DNA from 2 places in the Streptomyces sp. NPDC048361 genome. Region 1 is predicted to be linked to the other one. Evidence: riboswitches for the same ligand, from Rfam matches in the RefSeq annotation. Region 1 holds a riboswitch; the other holds the start of a gene.
The links. Region 1 has a riboswitch for glycine ahead of gcvP (aminomethyl-transferring glycine dehydrogenase). Riboswitches for the same ligand answer to the same signal wherever they lie in the genome.
Positions count from the first base shown of each region.

Region 1 (5,897 bases):
CCGGCCGGGAAGACGGCGTCCTCACGGCTGTAGGCGTGGTTCCACTCGCCGCCGAGCGCGGCCGCGGTGTGCGGGGCGTTGGCGAGCGGGTTGTCGTCGGCCGGCCAGGCGCCGGATGCGACCTTCTCGATCTCGCCGCGGATCGCGATCATCGTGTCGCAGAACCGGTCGATCTCCCCCAGGTCCTCGGACTCGGTGGGCTCGATCATGAGCGTGCCGGCCACCGGGAACGACATGGTCGGCGCGTGGAAGCCGTAGTCGATCAGGCGCTTGGCGATGTCGTCGACGCTGACACCGGTCGACTTCGACAGCGGCCGCAGGTCCACGATGCACTCGTGCGCGACAAGCCCGTTGGGGCCCGTGTAGAGCACCGGGTAGTGCGGCTCCAGGCGCCTGGCGATGTAGTTGGCGGCGAGCACGGCGACCTGGGTCGCCCGCTTGAGCCCCTCGCCGCCCATGAGACGTACGTACGCCCAGGAGATCGGCAGGATGCCGGCCGAGCCCCACGGGGCGGCCGAGATCGGGCCGACGCCGGTGGCCGGGCCCGCACTCGGCTGGAGCGGGTGGTTGGGCAGGTACGGGGCGAGGTGGGAACGCACGCCGACCGGGCCGACGCCGGGGCCGCCGCCGCCGTGCGGGATGCAGAACGTCTTGTGCAGGTTGAGGTGCGAGACGTCGCCGCCGAACTTGCCCGGCTTGGCGAGACCCACCAGCGCGTTGAGGTTGGCGCCGTCGACGTACACCTGGCCGCCGGCCTCGTGGACCAGGCCGCAGATCTCGGCGACGTGCTCCTCGAACACCCCGTGCGTGGACGGGTAGGTGATCATCAGCACCGAGAGCTCGTCGCGGTACTGCTCGATCTTGGCGCGCAGGTCCGCGGCGTCGACCTCGCCGTCGTCGGCGGTCTTGACGACGACGACCTTCATGCCGGCCATCACGGCGCTCGCGGCGTTGGTGCCGTGCGCGGAGGACGGGATGAGGCAGACGGTGCGCTGGGTGTCGCCGTTGGCGCGGTGGTAGGCGCGGACCGCGAGCAGACCCGCGAGCTCGCCCTGCGACCCGGCGTTGGGCTGGATGGAGACCGCGTCGTACCCGGTGACCTCCGCGAGACGCTCCTCCAGTTCACGGATGAGCGTGAGGTAACCGGCGGCCTGCTCGACCGGCGCGAAGGGGTGGATCTGCCCGAACTCGGGCCAGGTCACCGGCTCCATCTCGGTCGTCGCGTTCAGCTTCATGGTGCAGGAGCCGAGCGGGATCATGCCGCGGTCGAGCGCGTAATCGCGGTCGGCGAGCTTGCGCAGGTAGCGCAGCATCGCGGTCTCGGAGCGGTGCTGGTGGAAGACCGGGTGGGTCAGGAACTCGTCGTCGCGCAGCAGCGCGTCCGGCAGGGTGTCGGCGGCCGTGGCGTCGAGCGCCTCCACATCGGCGTCGGCCCCGAACGCGGCCCAGACGGCGGCGAGTTGAGCCCGCGTGGTGGTCTCGTCACAGGAGAGGGAGACGGTGTTCGCGTCGACCTGGTGGAGGTTGACCCCGCCTTCGCGGGCGGCGGCGACGGCCTCGGCGGCCTTGCCGGGAACGCGCACGGTCAGGGTGTCGAAGTACGCCTCGTGGACGACGTCGACACCGGCGGCCTTCAGACCCCCGGCCAGCAGGACGGCGTAGCGGTGGGTGCGCCGGGCGATCTGCTTCAGGCCGTCCGGCCCGTGGTAGACCGCGTACATCCCGGCCATGACGGCGAGCAGCACCTGGGCGGTGCAGATGTTGCTGGTGGCCTTCTCGCGGCGGATGTGCTGCTCGCGGGTCTGCAGTGCCAGGCGGTAGGCCCTGTTGCCGTCGGCGTCGACGGAGACGCCGACCAGGCGTCCGGGCAGGCTGCGGGCGAACTTCTCCTGGACGGCCATGAAGCCGGCGTGCGGTCCGCCGAAGCCCATCGGGACACCGAAGCGCTGGGTGGTGCCGACGGCGATGTCCGCGCCGAGCGAGCCGGGCGAGGCGAGCAGGGTGAGGGCGAGCAGGTCGGCGGCGACGGTGACGATCGCGCCGAGCTCGTGGGCCGCGTCGATGACCGGCTTGAGGTCGCGGACCCGGCCGGAGGCGCCCGGGTACTGGAGCAGCACGCCGAAGACGCCGCGCTCGGCGACCTCGGCGGGGATGCCGTCGCTCAGGTCGGCGACGACGACCTCGACACCGGTCGGCTCGGCGCGCGTCTGGATCACGGCGACGGTCTGCGGCAGGGTGTCGGCGTCGATCAGGTAGACCCCGCCCTTGACCTTGCCGACCCGGCGGGAGAGCGCGAGAGCCTCGGCGGCGGCGGTGCCCTCGTCGAGCAGCGAGGCGCCGGAGGTCGGCAGGCCGGTCAGCTCGGCGACCATGGTCTGGAAGTTGAGCAGCGCTTCGAGGCGGCCCTGCGAGATCTCCGGCTGGTAGGGCGTGTACGCGGTGTACCAGGCCGGGTTCTCCATGACGTTGCGCAGGATCACCGGCGGCGTGAAGGTGCCGTAGTAACCGAGGCCGATCATCGGGGCGAGCACCTGGTTGCGGTCGGCGAGCCGGCGCAGCTCGGCGAGCACCTCGGCCTCCGTCCGCGCCTCGGGCAGGCCGAGCGCTCCGGCGCTCTTGATGACGGCGGGGACGGCGGCGTCGGTCAGCTCGTCGAGCGAGCCGTAGCCGACCTGCGCGAGCATCTTCGCCTGCGCCTCGGCATCGGGCCCGATGTGGCGCTGCTCGAACGGAATGCCACGCTCCAGCTGACTGAGCGGAATGCGGTTGGCGGTCATTACGGAGGCCTCCTGGTCGCACGACCTGCGAGGGGTACCACGGCGCGGGTACCCGGACGGCCTCCCCCTCTGTCATCTCAACCTGAGAGCTTCACCGGGCGCATGGGTGCGACCCGGCTTTCACCGTCGGTGAGGAAAGGTTCCGCCCGGGCCGAAGTGCCCGTGCGTCCCCCGTCCTGCTTTCCAGAGTGACCTCGTCCGTGCGGTCCGTGGGCCTGAGAGATTCCGGGGAGGAGTTGCTCCTTCGGCGTCCGCCGTGGCGCTCAGTGAGCACTTCGGTGGACTCTCCCGCACGGGGTCAGCAGCCGTTTGCCAGCCTACCAGCGCGCTCCGAGCCGATTCTTTGTTCAACTGCTCAAGTGGCCAACACCCACGATGTGCACTTCTGTAGTGCTTATGGAGCAGTTCTGACCGGTTGCGACCAATTGGAGGGACCGTGCAGACCGATATCGATCCGCGCAGCCTGATCGGCCGCAAGGCGTACGACCGCAATGGACGCAAGATCGGAACGGTGGACGAGGTCTACCTCGACGACGCTACGGGCGCACCGGAGTGGGCCGCCGTGCGCACCGGCCTGTTCAGCCGGGACGCCTTCGTCCCCCTCGAACCCAGCACCGTGGTGGACGACGCGCTGCACGTCCCGTTCGAGCGCAGTCTGATCAAGGACGCGCCGGACTTCGGCGTGGGCCGCCATCTCTCCCCGGAACAGGAGCTTCAGCTGTACCACCACTACGGTCTGGACATCGCGGCCCCCGAACCCGGCCCGCCGCCGTCCGACCGCGACTTCGGCCGCCTCGCCAACGGCGACGCCTGACCCCACGCCCCCGGTCCTCCGGCTACCTGATTCCCGGCACCCGGGCCGGCCTTGCCCTCTGCCTGTCCCTCCCTCCCCGGGTCAGCCTTTTCTTCTACCTGTCCCCTCGCACCCGGGTCAGCCTTTTCCTCCGCCGTTCCCTCCGCGCCCGGGTCTACCTCGATCGGTGGGCCCGAGTCTGCCTCGGTGCCAGCGCCCCAGTCCGCCTTTGCCGCCGCGCCCGGGACCGCCTCTGTCACCGCGCCCGGGACCGCCTCTGTCACCGCGCCCGGGCCCGCCTCGGTCGCTGCCCTCCGGTCAACCTCGCTGTCGGCGCCCGGGACCGCCTCTGTCACCGCGCCCGGGCCCGCCTCGGTCGCTGCCCTCCGGTCAACCTCGCTGTCGGCGCCCGGGTCCGCCTCTGTCACCGCGCCCGGGTCCACCTCGGTGTCCACCCCGGGCGCCTCGACCAGGGCCAGCGGCTCCGACGGGGTGAGTCCTGGGTCGTCCACTCGGAAGGTCCGCACCCGGCCCGGGGCCGGTGAGGTCGGGGTCTCGAAGCGCACGGTGACGCGCCCGACACCGCTGCCCTGCACCCATCCCGGACCGTACTCGCTGTGCCGCACATCGTGTCCGGCGAGCCATCGCCGCCGTGCCGGGTCCTCCGCGGGCTCCGGCTCGGGCGCGGGCGCCACCGCCTCCTCGGCCGCACCCTCGGGTTCCTCCTGGGCCGCCCGCTCCCCCGCCGCCTGCGCGAACAGGTCCTCCTGGGTGAAGTCGGCGAGCCCGGTGACCCCCACCCCGAGCAGCCGCACCCCGCCCATGGTGTCCACGGAGTCGAGCAGGCGCCCCGCCGCCTCGCGCACCACCGCGGGGTCGTCCGTGGGCCCCCGCAGCGTCTCGGACCGGGTCAGCGTCGAGAAGTCGTAGCGTCTGACCTTCAGCACGATGGTCCGGCCCGAGTGCCCGGACGCCCGGAGCCGCCGCACACACCGCTCCGCGAGCCGCCCTACCTCGGTCATGATGCGTACCCGGTCGTGCAGGTCCACGTCGAAGGTGTCCTCCACCGACACGGACTTGGCATCCCGCTCGGCCACCACGGGCCGGTCGTCGTACCCGATGGCCATCCGGTACAGCGACGCCCCGTGCGCCTTCCCGAGCAGCCGTACCAGCTCGTCCTCGCCCGCCTCGGCGAGATCTGCCACCGTGGTCATGCCGGCACGGCGCAGGTGCTCGCCGGTGGCGGGCCCCACGCCCGGCAGGGTGCGCACCGGCATCGGGGCGAGGAGCTCGCGCTCGGTGCCCGGCTCGATCAGAAAGAGCCCGTCCGGCTTGGCCTCCTCGGAGGCGATCTTGGCGAGCATCTTGGACCCGGCGAGCCCGACCGAGCCGCTGAGCCCCGTGACCGCCCTGATGTCCCTGCGCAGCCGCTCACCGGCCTTCCGCGCGGCGGCCGTCCCGAAGGCCACCCCACCGGCCTCCAGGTCCACGAAGGCCTCATCCAGGCTGAGCGGCTCGACCAGCGGCGACAGACGCCCCAGCAGCTCCATGACCTGCTCGCTGATCGTGCGGTAGAGCTGGAAGCGCGGCACCAGATACGCCGCGTTCGGACAGAGCCGCCGGGCCTGCGCCATGGGCATCGCCGACCGCACCCCGAAGATCCGTGCCTCGTACGACGCCGTGGAGACCACCCCGCGAGGTCCGAGCCCGCCCACGATGACCGGCTTTCCGCGCAGGCTGGGTTTCGACGCCTGCTCCGCGGCGGCGAAGAAGGCATCCATGTCCAGATGCAGGATGGTGGGAGCGGCTCTCACATCTCCGATGCTGCCGTACGCCACTGACAATCGGACGCGGCACCGCCGCCAGGGCGACAGACCGCCCGGTCGCTGCGCGGCGTCGGGGCCTCAGACCGCCCGGACGCGGCGCCACCGTCAGAGCCTCGGACAGCCCGGTCGCGGCACGGCGGCCGGGCCTCAGACCGCCCGGTTGCGGCGCCTGGCCAGCTCGTCGGTGGGGTTGTGCCCGACCAGGGTCTCGCCGGTGTCGACCCGCTCGCCATGGAGCTGCGACAGGGCCGATTCGACATCCCGCCACACGACGCCGACCGCGATCCCGAAGATGCCCTGGCCGCCCTGGAGCAGACCGACGACCTCGTCGGGCGACGAGCACTCGTAGACGGTGGCCCCGTCACTCACCAGCGTCATCCGCTCCAGGTCGCGAAAGCCCCGCTCCCGCAGGTGCTGCACGGCGGCGCGGATGTTCTGCAGGGCGACACCGGTGTCGAGGAACCGCTTGACGATCTTCAGGACCACGACGTCACGGAAGCT
Region 1 is NZ_JBEZKW010000044.1:54,226-60,122, forward strand. It holds gene gcvP (aminomethyl-transferring glycine dehydrogenase) at 1-2,777, opposite strand, end outside; glycine riboswitch at 2,971-3,078, opposite strand; gene AB0D31_RS24110 (PRC-barrel domain-containing protein) at 3,214-3,591, shown strand; partial or broken gene AB0D31_RS24115 (DNA polymerase IV) at 4,032-5,384, opposite strand; gene AB0D31_RS24120 (MerR family transcriptional regulator) at 5,544-5,897, opposite strand, start outside.

Region 2 (5,897 bases), on a different contig from region 1:
CGGACATTCACGTTGCGCGCAGAGGAAGTTGAGGGGCTTTGTGCTGGTTCGGCGGCCGCCCGCAGGGGTGGTGGAGCGGAACGGAGCAGGATCAGTACGCGCGGGGCGCGGGCGGCGGGTAGCCGTACCCGGACGCGTCGGGTGCGGGGCCGGCTTGGGCGCCACGGTCGTAGAACGGCCGTGCGTTGGCTTTCAGCCACATGGCGACCGGGTCGTAACCGTCGGACATCGCCACCGTGGAGACCGCGAGCCCGTCGGGCACGGCCGCGACGGACTGCTGCATCATCGCCCGCACCGCCTCGACCGACTGGGCGCCGGTGTCGTAGAGATCGAGACCGATGGCGAGGTAGGGCGCGCCGAGCGCGGGCCGCACCCAGGCGCGGCGCAGCGAGCGGACGACCGGGGTGCGGTGCGCGTTCTGTGCGAGCAGGGCGTAGAACTGCGGGACCTCGACCGCCGGTTCGCCGAGGCCGAGCGGGCCGGCGGGCATCCGGTCGAGGCCGGTGGCGATCCGCCGCAGATCGGTCCAGGGGATGCCGATGCCGCCGCCGGGTGCGTGCGGATTGAGCCAGATGCCGTACCGGTCGGGGTAGAGGGCGCGGGCGACGTCGAGGGCGCCCGCCACGTCGTGCGCGCGGTTCCAGCCGCTGGCCGAGAGCTCCTGCGGGGAGGTCACGCAGGGCGCGTACGCGACGCCGTCGACCTCCATGTTTCCGTACTGCGCGTCCGGCGAGCCCGGCCGGCCGTTCCACAGCAGCATCCAGAGCCGGCCGGATGCGGGATCGGCGAGGGCGTGGAGCAGCGCCTCGTACAGGTCGTAGCGCCCGGGCGTCACCTGGCGCAGCATGTGCTCGACCTGTCCGGCCGCCGCGGTGCCTGACGCGCTCACCCTGGGTTCCGCCCCTCTTCGATCCACCGTGCCGACGCCTGCGCCGCCCCGCCGCCCCGGGCACACGCGTGCGGCTGCGGGGCTGCAAGGGTCATGAAACCAGGTTAAGCCGCGGTACTGACATCGCCATGGCCTGCGAAGGCCGGCCGCGACGTACCCGTCGTCCGCTACTGGGCCCGGGCGTAGAAGGGGCGTACGCGGTCGCGCATCCAGGTGGCGACGGGATCCTGCGTCACGTCGAGCAGCACCAGATGGACCGGCCAGCCGACCGGGACCCGCTCCATCGCGCGACCGAGCGCCTCCATCGGGGCGTTGCGGCCCGCGCCGTCCCAGGTGGAGAACTCCACGCCGATGAAGAGGGTGGGCGACTCACCTTCGATGGAGGCGAGCGCGCGGCGGGCGCTGAGCACCACGCCGGTCGCGTCGAACTCGGTGGCCGCGGCGTTCAGAAAGTCGACCGGGTCCTCCTGCCAGTCGGGCTCGAAGAGGCGTACCCGGGCGCCGGACGCGGGTCCGTCGAGTGCGGTACGCCCGGTACGGCACAGCTCGGCCACGGCCGGCGGGGGCAGCGGCATCCCGACGGCGCCCTCGGGGTTGACCACGATGCCGAGCTGCGGCGGCAGCCCGCGGGCGAACTCGACGGCCGGCGCCACCGCGAACGACATACGGGCGCCGACGCACTGGAGGAACTGCTGCTCGGAGCTGTAGACGGGGACGTAGGGGGCGCCGTCGAGCTCCATCGTGGGCAGATCGAGGTCGGTGCTCTGCTGGCTGCCGCCGTTGGGCAGCGGCACCCAGACCGCGTTGCGGCCGAGCACCTCTATCAGCCGCGGGCCCGCGTCGGGCTGCCCGAGGGCCGCGGCCAGCGCCTCCTCGAGTTCGTTGCCCGGCCAGCCTCCGCCGCCGAGCGGATGCGCGAACGCCTGCTCCGGAAAGTTCATGTGTGCTGTCCTTCTCCCCCTGCTGCCTGCCGGCTCTCCCCCGACGGTCCGCCGGCCCGCACGGCCGTACCCCACGACCCTAACGCCGTACCCGCGGCGGCGGGAAAGCCGCGACGAGAGGGCCACGCGCACACCACCCGGCGCTACTGCGCGAAACCGATCCGCCGCACCACGCAGGCGGACTCCCGGTCGAGCAGGACGGCGGTCGCGCAGCCGGTGGGCAGCCGGCCGGCCTCCACCTGGGCGATGAGGCGGCGGGCCGCACCGCGGTGCCGGGCGAAGGCGTACGCGGAGACCCAGCGGCCCCGGGCGGCCTGGCCTTCGAGGGCGGTGCCGGCCGGCACGTCGAGCACGACCAGACGCAGCGCCCGTCCCCTGCGCCGGGCGCCCCGGCCCAGCCAGTGCCGCACCCACGCCTGCGTACCGCAGTCATGGACGACGAGGCTGTCACCGGAGCGCAGCGCCCACCACGTCCTGACGAAGTGCGCGGTGCGGGTGAGCGGGCGGTAGAGGGCGTACGGGATCTTGGGCAGCCGGCGCTGCCAGGCGAGCCGGGTGTCCTGGGAGTCGATGTGGCGGTCGGTGACGGTGCGGCGCATCAGGGTGGTCTTGCCGCTTCCGGGCAGGCCCGACACCACGACGACGTCCCCCGCGTCGAAGAGCAGCTCCGGCGGGGTGAGCTCGGGCCGCCCGCGCAGATCCCGTACCGCCCCGCCCCCGGCGCCGGCCTCACCAGCCGCTTCGCGTGCCACCTGCGGGTCGCGCGCCGCGCCCCCCTCGCGCACCGGCACCCCGCATGGCTCCCGTACCCCGCATGGCTCCGGCACCCCGCATGGCTCCGGCACCGCGCGTGGCGCCGGCACCGCCCGGCCGGGGCCGTCCGGTGCGGACACCTCCCGCACCTGACCACTCTCGCGTCCCGCCGTCATGGCACTCCCCCCTGTTGCTTCCGCGTCCCTTGCCCCCGGAGTGTAAAGAGTGAGTAATAGCTCACCGGCGATGTGCCGCTTCCGGTGGCCGTGCAATGATGTGCGCGCCAACTCCATACAGGCCGTTCGAATCCGCGCGGGAGAGTCCTCAGCAGCAGTGAGCTGGGGCGCCGAAGGAGCAAGTTCCTCCCTTGAATCTCTCAGGCCCCGTACCGCGCGGGTGAGGCAGATCTGAAAAGCGGGCCGTCCCCTGCCGGGCGGTCCCACCCAAGGTGCAAGCCGTGCCGCGCAGCGCGCGCCGGTGAACCTCTCAGGTTCCGATGACAGATGGGGAGGATGTCCTCGACCGTCATGCCCCGGGACCTTGGAGCACCATCCATGAGCAACGCCCCCCGCCTCACCTCCCTCGATGCCCTGCATCGATCGCTGGGCGCCACGATGACCGACTTCGCGGGCTGGGACATGCCGCTGCGGTACGGGAGCGAGCGCGACGAGCACAACGCCGTACGGACCCGCGCCGGCATCTTCGACCTCTCCCACATGGGCGAGATCACCGTCACCGGGCCCGACGCGATGAAGGCGCTGAACTACGCGCTCGTCGGCAACATCGCCACCATCGGCGTGGGCCGCGCCCGGTACACGATGATCTGCCAGGAGGACGGCGGGATCGTCGACGACCTGATCGTCTACCGCCTGGGCGAGGACGAGTACATGGTCGTCGCCAACGCGGGCAACGCGCAGATCGTGCTCGACGCGATCACCGAGCGCGCGGCCGGCTTCGAGGGCGCCGAGGTGCGCGACGACCGCGACGCCTACGCGCTGATCGCCGTGCAGGGCCCCGAGTCCCCCGGCATCGTGAAGTCCGTCACGGACGCCGACCTCGACAACCTGAAGTACTACGCCGGTCTGCCCGGCACCGTCGCCGGCGTGCCCGCGCTCATCGCCCGCACCGGCTACACCGGCGAGGACGGCTTCGAGCTGTTCGTGGCGCCCGAGCACGCCGAGCAGCTGTGGCGCGCACTGACCGAGGCGGGCAAGGACGCGGGCCTGGTGCCGTGCGGCCTGTCCTGCCGCGACACCCTGCGCCTGGAGGCGGGCATGCCGCTGTACGGGCATGAGCTGACCACCGCGCTCACGCCCTTCGACGCCGGTCTCGGCCGGGTCGTGAAGTTCGAGAAGGACGGCGACTTCGTGGGCCGTACGGCCCTGGAGGCCGCCGCGAAGAAGGCGGAGACCAACCCGCCGCGCAAGCTGGTCGGCCTGATCGCCGAGGGCCGCCGGGTGCCGCGCGCCGGGTTCGCCGTGGTGGCGGGTGGCGAGGCCGTCGGCGAGGTCACCTCGGGCGCCCCGTCCCCGACGCTGGGCAAGCCGATCGCCATCGCCTACGTGGACGCCGCGCTCGCCGCGCCCGGCACGGCGGGCGTCGGCATCGACATCCGCGGCACGCACGAGCCGTACGAGGTCGTCGCGCTGCCCTTCTACAAGCGTCAGAAGTGACTCGCGCCTCCCTCTGCCCTCCCCCTTCTCGTCTCGCCGTCCGAGACACTCGACGAGACCCCGTCAGCAGCACTCCCCCGCGTACAGGAGAATTCAGGTCATGAGCAACCCCCAGCAGCTGCGCTACAGCAAGGAGCACGAGTGGCTGTCGAACGCCGAGAACGGCGTCTCGACGGTCGGCATCACGGAGCACGCGGCCAACGCGCTCGGTGACGTCGTGTACGTACAGCTCCCGGAGGTGGGTGACACGGTGACCGCGGGCGAGACCTGCGGCGAGCTGGAGTCCACCAAGTCGGTCAGCGACCTGTACTCCCCGGTCACCGGTGAGGTCGTCGAGGCCAACCAGGACGTCGTGGACGACCCTTCGCTGGTCAACTCGGCCCCGTTCGAGGGCGGTTGGCTCTTCAAGGTGAAGGTCACGGACGAGCCGGGCGACCTGCTCTCCGCCGACGAGTACACCGACTTCGCCAGCTGACCTAGACCACCAGGGATACAGGGATCGTCTGATGTCGCTTCTGAACCAGCCCCTCCACGAGCTGGACCCGGACGTCGCCGCCGCCGTCGACGCCGAGCTCCACCGTCAGCAGTCCACCCTCGAAATGATCGCGTCGGAGAACTTCGCTCCGGTCGCGGTCATGGAGGCCCAGGGCTCGGTCCTCACCAATAAGTACGCCGAGGGCTACCCGGGCCGCCGCTACTACGGCGGCTGTGAGCACGTCGACGTGGTCGAGCAGATCGCGATCGACCGCGTCAAGGCGCTGTTCGGCGCCGAGGCCGCCAACGTGCAGCCCCACTCGGGCGCACAGGCCAACGCGGCCGCGATGTTCGCGCTGCTCAAGCCGGGCGACACGATCATGGGTCTCAACCTGGCCCACGGCGGTCACCTGACCCACGGCATGAAGATCAACTTCTCCGGCAAGCTCTACAACGTGGTCCCGTACCACGTCGACGAGACCGGCGAGGTCGACATGGCCGAGGTCGAGCGCCTCGCCAAGGAGTCCAAGCCGCAGCTGATCGTGGCCGGCTGGTCCGCCTACCCGCGCCAGCTGGACTTCGCCGCGTTCCGCCGGATCGCGGACGAGGTCGGCGCGTACCTGATGGTCGACATGGCCCACTTCGCGGGTCTGGTCGCCGCGGGTCTGCACCCCAACCCCGTGCCGCACGCCCACGTCGTGACCACCACCACGCACAAGACCCTCGGCGGTCCGCGCGGCGGTGTCATCCTGTCGACGCAGGAGCTCGCCAAGAAGATCAACTCGGCGGTCTTCCCGGGTCAGCAGGGTGGTCCCCTGGAGCACGTCATCGCGGCGAAGGCGGTGTCCTTCAAGGTCGCGGCGTCGTCCGAGTTCAAGGAGCGCCAGCAGCGCACCCTGGACGGCGCCCGGATCCTGGCCGAGCGCCTGGTCCAGGACGACGTGAAGGCCGTCGGCGTCGACGTCCTGACCGGCGGCACCGATGTGCACCTGGTCCTGGTGGACCTGCGCAACTCGGAGCTCGACGGCCAGCAGGCCGAGGACCGTCTCCACGAGGTCGGCATCACGGTCAACCGGAACGCCATCCCCAACGACCCGCGGCCGCCGATGGTGACCTCCGGTCTGCGCATCGGCACCCCGGCGCTGGCCACCCGCGGTTTCGGTGCGG
Region 2 is NZ_JBEZKW010000019.1:114,107-120,003, forward strand. It holds gene AB0D31_RS14115 (enhanced serine sensitivity protein SseB C-terminal domain-containing protein) at 92-889, opposite strand; gene AB0D31_RS14120 (enhanced serine sensitivity protein SseB) at 1,057-1,830, opposite strand; gene AB0D31_RS14125 (AAA family ATPase) at 1,974-2,582, opposite strand; glycine riboswitch at 2,887-2,984, shown strand; gene gcvT (glycine cleavage system aminomethyltransferase GcvT) at 3,138-4,256, shown strand; gene gcvH (glycine cleavage system protein GcvH) at 4,357-4,731, shown strand; gene glyA (serine hydroxymethyltransferase) at 4,763-5,897, shown strand, end outside.
Region 2: it holds a riboswitch for glycine, as region 1 does, so the genes downstream of both, gcvT (glycine cleavage system aminomethyltransferase GcvT) here and gcvP (aminomethyl-transferring glycine dehydrogenase) in region 1, are expected to answer to the same signal.